Regions from separate parts of the Colwellia sp. MB02u-9 genome, predicted to be linked through region 1. Evidence: riboswitches for the same ligand, from Rfam matches in the RefSeq annotation. Region 1 holds a riboswitch; the other holds the start of a gene.

Region 1 (3,426 bases):
CAGTCTATACCACCGGCAATTTCTATTAGCTCACTTACCCAGCCAATGCCGGTGATAATAGGGTCAAACCATTCTTCAAAATAAACTTTTGGGCGCACAGGCAATTTGGCTGCTTGTTGTTTAATTTTGCGTAAATTATGTTGTAAGTCGCTGACTAACTTATCGCCTTTTTCTGGTTGACCGATTAAGCCTGATAAGGTGCGTATCATCTGCAAAATTTCACTGACACTGCGATGATTAAAGCAATGCACTTGTATACCTTCTTTGATTAAATCGGCAACAATATCGGCTTGCATATCAGAAAAGGCCAGCACTAAATCTGGTTTTAGTGCGAGTATTTTTTCTGTTCTTGCGGTGATGTAAGCACTTACTTTTGTTTTTTCTTTTCGCGCGCGTTCAGGGCGCATGGTATAAGCTGAAATGCCAATAATGCGATGATCTTCTTCCATCAGATAAAGTGCTTCGGTGGTTTCTTCTGTTAAGCAGATAATTCGTTCTGGCCATTTAGGTTCAGCAACTGGCATTATGTATTTTCCTTGTTGACTCGCTGTTGTCTTACTATCAGTCTTGTTACTAGTATTCGCCTTGCTATGAACTATGTATCGCCATGAGCTAGCTGTTATTAGGCTGAGTACTTTTTACTTTATCAAAAACAGAGACACAATGATTAATTTTTTAATTATCCTAGGGGCTATTATTGGCCGACTCGATGTTAACGCATCATAACTAAGTACTTAATGCGCTAAACTTGTTTGCTATATTTTTCGGCATTATCGGGTGAAAATTGGCTTGAATTGACGCTTTAACGATAAGTTGTTAGTTGTTGAGTTTAACGGCCATGGAGACAAAATAAAGCTAATCAGTTAACTTTTATGCTTAGGAATCCGGTGATATTATTTTGAAAAAGTGAGGATATTTATATTCTTAACAGCCCAGTGAATAAAAAATAAACCTTGCTATTTCGCTCTAGCTGTCGATAATCGCGCCATTAATTAAATAATGTCATATTCAATTTTACTTTTTTATGTTTTGAAAGCGTAATAAAATAAAGCTGGGAATGTGGTGAAAGTCCACAACTGTACCCGCAACTGTAAACAGAGCGATATATTAACCACTAAATCTTTTGGCTAAAAGTGATTTGGGAAGGGATATATCTAGATGCTGTAAGTCAGGATACCAGGTGAATTATGATCATTAGTTACCACGTCGAGCGGGTTACTCGGGCATTGGATATTTTATCTATTTTCATTTATACCACCTCAGTGGTGAAGATGAATTTGCTCGCTATATCGCTAAACCTTATCGACGTTAATCACATATATCGGCCAACTGATGTTGGGTTTGATACTCGTTAGGCGTTGCAATGTTTGATATGAAAGCTGTTAGTCACCCACACTCAGAAAAAATTCAAACGCTTATCTATGGTAAAGTTAAACCATTAAATATCAGCACTTTGGGTAAACTCAAACACTTAACTAAGCATTTAACTAAGCACATGGCTAAAGTTCAGCTGACGGTTAAGGTTTGTTATGTGCCTAATCATCTTCATCAGAAGTTACACTTCAACTCTGCCCATTTTACAGGTGTTGCTATTGCGGCCAGTAAAGTCACCAAACAAATGAATAACCAAGTGCACCAAGCCATGGTTGATATTAATCAACATCGAGAAATACAACTTGAGCGATTAGCTGATGTCTGTCAGCAGCATTTAGTTAGGGATAAAATTTACGACATGATTAATCAAGGTGTCGATACGCCGAGTAATAAGCTGTCAACTCACTAAGACGAAAAAATTTAAACAAGCGACAGTAACTGAACACTTTAGTGACTGTTTTACATAGTAAGTTCGAGGGAAGAAAATGAAATTTTTTCACTGCCCCCGCAACGGTAATCATAGTGTTAAGCGTTTTATTTTTATAAAGATATATTGATAGAAAGCGTGGCCATGTTAGTCCGAGCACTTTAACTTGCATAATTAAACTGCGCTTAAGCGCGGTAATAAAATGGTGCGGAGGGCATCGTTAATGAGGTCATATGAACATTAAACAAAACAATTTTTTCAAAAAATCACTATTATCACTTGCCGTTATCAGTGCTATGTCGACAGCTTTTGTCGCTTCAGCAAGCACCGAAAGTAAGGCAAAAGATATTGAAGTATTAACCGTAACGGCAACCCGTACACACCTAAATATTGACGATGCGCTGACTAGTCAAGTGGTTATTACACGTGCAGATATCGAGCTAGCTAACCCAATTTCATTTTTAGATTTATTATCTACAGTACCCAGTATTGATATTGCCACTAATGGCGGTAGAGGGCAAAACGCCTCAATTTTTATGCGTGGCACCAACTCAGATCATACCTTAATACTGATTGATGGTGTGCGAGTGAGTTCTGCCACATCGGGCGGTACAAATTTAAATACCATTTCGCCAGAGATGATCGAGCGTATTGAAATCGTGCAAGGCCCACGTGCAGCATTGTGGGGCTCAGACGCTATTGGCGGTGTTATTCAAATATTTACTCGTCAGTTATCAGCGGGAGAGTTGTTTGCCGGTGCTAGTTTTGGTACTGACAACTATCAAAAGTATAAAGCTGGCGCAGGTATTAGCCATGGTGACGGCCAAACGACTATCACCGTCAGTAAAGAAGAAAGTGATGGTTATGATGTTCAAGAAGGCGCTGAAACTGATGATGACGGTTACGACTTTACCTCGGTAGCGATTAGAGGTCAGCAAAAAATCACGGAAGATTTTTCAGTAGAGTGGTTGTTATCAAGTGATAGTGGCGACAATGAATATGATGGTTATTATAATGGCTCTGATTTTAACAATCATGCGTGGTTAGTTCGCGGCAATTATGCGACCAGTATTAAAGGTGTAAATAACAAGACCGTTTTTTCTGTTGGCCAAAGTCGTGACAGTATCGACAGCTTAAGTAATGGCCTTTCACAAGGGATTTTTGAAACCCGTCGCAATCAATACTCGATTGTTAATAACAGCCAGCTTTCTGATGATCTGCAAGTTAATATTGGTGTCGATTATTATCAAGACGATGTTTCTAAAAGTAGCATAGTTTTTGACAAAGAAGAAAGAGACACCACAGGTGTTTTTGCCCATACCTTATATACTGAAAATGCATGGACATTTGAAGCGACATTAAGACACGACAGTGTTGAAGATGTTAACTCAGAAAATACTTATAATTTCGGCGTCGGTCATAAAGTTGATGAAGATACTCGCGTGGTACTTAATTATGGTACTGGCTTTAAAGTGCCGACTTATAATGATTTATTCTATCCAGGCTTTGGTACGCCAACACTTGATTCAGAGCTTTCTGAAACGGTAGAGTTGTTTTTCGAAACAAAAATTGCTGAAGTTAACACCAGTGTTAGCTTATACCGTTCAAAAATTGATGACTTAATT
Region 2 (3,426 bases), on a different contig from region 1:
CACATAAAGCTAATAGAATTAAACGCAGTTTGTTAACGTTAACGCCAAGGCTTGCCGCACTTTCATCGCCCAGTAACAGGGCATCTATTTGTCGGTGTAAGGCAAAAATAGTCAGTAAAGTGAGTAATACCATGGCACTGATCAAATAAAAGTGGAACATTTCAACGCGCGTTAAACTGCCCATTAACCAAAAAATAACGCGGCTGGTGGCAAAAGGGTCACCAAGGTAAAGAATAAAGTGGCTAATAGAGCCAAGCATGAACGACACCGCAATACCGGTTAATAATAAATGGTTCATATTACGCAGTAGGGTCGCGATACCAAAGACAATGACCACAGAAAATAATGCCCCAAGAAATGCCGCCAATGGCAAGGCTAGCGCTTGTTGGTCACTGAGCACTAAAGTGGCGATGGTAGCACCTAAGCCTGCGCCAGAAATAATGCCAAATAAATAAGGATCGGCCAGTGGGTTACGAGTTACATTTTGCAGTATTGCCCCCGCACAAGCTAAACCCATGCCGGCCACTAAACCCACCAAAACACGTGGAATGCGTATTTGCCAAATCACCATGTCGTGCATAGTGGAGGCGCATTGATTAACCACACATTGAAATATATCTAGGCTAGTAATGCTTGCTGGCCCAAAGGTTATCGACATAATAATGGAGAATAAGGTAAAAGCAATAAGGGCTGAAAATACCCAGACATTTTTACCTTTGCGGTTGCCAAGAATACTCACGAGTGTTGACCTTTACTAGTTGACCCAGTTGACCCAGTTGACCCAGTTGACTCAGTTGACTCAGTTGACTCAGTTGAGTTCATTGCCCCAGTTGGTTTAACCGCCGAAGTATCATCAGCAGGATAGAAATAAACTCTAGGTACGCCACAATGTTGTGCGTCATCTCGATAACAGGGTAAACCAAAAACTTTGGTTAATAGCTCAGGCTTTAGCACTTGATCAACACTATTGTCGCTGACTAAGTTGCCTTTATCTAATAGCAACAAACGATTACAGTAATGTGCGGCTAAATTGAGATCATGTATGGTCATAATAACGGTAATATTTAACGCTTTCACGAGTTGTAATATTTGATGTTGGTAGAAAATATCTAAGTGATTAGTGGGTTCATCTAATACCAAGATTTTTGCTTTTTGTACTAGGGCTTTAGCAATTAATACCCGTTGTTGTTCGCCGCCAGATAAGGTGTTAAAAAATTTTGCTTGGCTGCTAGCTAACCCCACTTTTTCTAACGCGAGTATAATGTCTTTTTTATCGACATCATTATCACGAGCAAAGAGGCTTTTATAGGGCAGTAGGCCCATTCTAACCACATCATAAACGTTTAAATCAAATATGGGCGGCGAGTTCTGTACCACTAAAGCAAATGTTTGTGCTAATTCATGTGGTTTGTAGTCGCTGATTTTTTTATTTTTTAGCTTAATGCCGCCTTGCCAATTTTTGTATTGGTTTAGTATGCACTTAAGGAGTGAGGTTTTGCCGGCACCATTAGGCCCGATAATGCCAATAATATCGCCGCGGGCAACATCAAATGAAATATTATTAAGAATACTTTGTTTATCAACAGCCCAAGATACTGACTCAACACTGAGTAATTTTGCCATTAAAGCCAGCCTAGCTTAGTGCTAATCACGTTTGGCATGTGTTGGATAATAACTAAGGAGTATATTTTCATTGCGGCCTAGAGGTTAATTCAAAAGCTTATGTTGAATAATAAAACTAACTACCGCGCAGAAAATAGGATACGAATGCCTTAAAGACAGTGTAACTTACGTGTATTCCCGCACGGTGTTAACATGATTAGCTTGGTACAATAGGTTGATACTAGGTGTCCTGACTTATAACTTTTATTAAAAGCTATTTACAGTTGCGGGTACAGTCACGGAATTTAACCGTGTTCCCTATCAATTAGCCAAGACAATAACAAAACATCTGGCTAAAGGTATCGATTATTAGGCATGAGATTTTACGGCTTAGTATGCTGCTTTACAATAAAAACCGTCATTTGACGCGCTATAAGCGGCGTAAAAAAAAGGAGCTAATGCTCCTTTTTTATTTTGTCACTGTATTTTGACAATTTGTTTTAAGCGTTAATTAGACCTAAGGTGATTTTTCTTATGTCATCAGTAAAGCCAATATTACCAAATTTTAACGCGCTTCTCAGGAGCGATATACATAGCGTCACCTGCTTTAACGTCAAAGGCGCTATAAAACTCAGGCATATTTGATAATGCCCCTAGTGCACGGAACTCACCTGGCGAATGTGGGTCTGTTGCTACGCGATTTCTTAATGATTTTTCAACCATTTTTCCACGCCATATTTGTGCAAAGCCCATAAAGAAGCGTTGGTCGCCGGTTAAGCCGTCGATCACTGGGGCTTCTTTGCCATTTAATGAAGCTTTATAAGCTTTATAAGCGATAGTAACTCCGGATAAATCACCAATGTTTTCGCCTAAGGTTAGCTCGCCATTAACGTTTAAGTCATCAAATACCTCATAGTCGCCATACTGTGCCACTAAGTTATCCGCGCGCATGGTAAAGGCCGCTAAATCTTCATCAGTCCACCAGTTACGCATGTTGCCTTCACTGTCGTATTTGCTGCCTTGGTCGTCAAAGCCGTGGCCCATTTCATGACCAATAACGGCGCCAATGCCACCGTAGTTTACCGCATCGTCTGCCGCTAAATTAAAAAATGGCGGCTGTAAAATAGCCGCTGGAAAGACAATTTCGTTTTTAGTTGGGTTGTAATAAGCATTAACGGTTTGAGGTGTCATCGCCCATTCTTGTCGGTCAATTGGACCACCAAGCTTAGCCAGTTCTTTTTGGTGAGCAAGCGTACCAGAGCGTATTGTATTGCCGACTAAATCGTCACTTTTAATGCTTAGTGCGGTGTAATCTTCCCACTTATCTGGGTAGCCTATTTTAGGATCAAAGCTGGCGAGTTTTATACGTGCTGATTTTTTAGTCGCCTCTGACATCCAATCTAGTTCGTCTATGCTTGCGCCGTAAGCATCACGTAAATTTTCAACCAGTTCTGTCATACGGGTTTTAGCTTCAGGCTTAAAGTGACGGCCAACATAAACTTTACCAATAACTTCACCTAAATTGTCATTAACTACGGCAACACCACGTTTCCACAGTGGGCGCTGTTCTTCACGACCACTTAACTGTTTTGAATAAAAATAAAAGTTTTCATTGGTTAACTCGGCGGTAAGTGAGCTGGAAAAATTACTCAGAGTGTGAAAAGTGAGGTAAGTCTGCCAATCAGTTAAGGATGTTGCCGCGAATGTTTCACCAAAACCTTTAATAAATGAAGGTTGGTTAATGATGATATCTTTCTGCGTGGCTACACCTTGTGCAGCAAGGTAGGCGGTCCAGTTGAAAGCATCTGTTATTGTGTTTAAATC

What was found. Region 1 has a riboswitch for cobalamin ahead of H4J65_RS13480 (hypothetical protein). Riboswitches for the same ligand answer to the same signal wherever they lie in the genome.
Region 2: linked by a shared signal. The riboswitch ahead of H4J65_RS01980 (ABC transporter ATP-binding protein) and the one ahead of H4J65_RS13480 (hypothetical protein) in region 1 are both predicted to bind cobalamin.

The regions. Positions count from the first base shown of each region.
Region 1 is NZ_JACGVF010000097.1:81,778-85,203, reverse strand. It holds gene H4J65_RS13485 (cobalamin-binding protein) at 1-524, opposite strand, end outside; cobalamin riboswitch at 1,006-1,201, shown strand; gene H4J65_RS13480 (hypothetical protein) at 1,364-1,783, shown strand; cobalamin riboswitch at 1,806-1,980, shown strand; gene H4J65_RS13475 (TonB-dependent receptor domain-containing protein) at 2,035-3,426, shown strand, end outside.
Region 2 is NZ_JACGVF010000067.1:5,807-9,232, forward strand. It holds gene H4J65_RS01975 (iron ABC transporter permease) at 1-733, opposite strand, end outside; gene H4J65_RS01980 (ABC transporter ATP-binding protein) at 736-1,623, opposite strand; cobalamin riboswitch at 1,825-1,967, opposite strand; gene H4J65_RS01985 (M13 family metallopeptidase) at 2,158-3,426, opposite strand, start outside.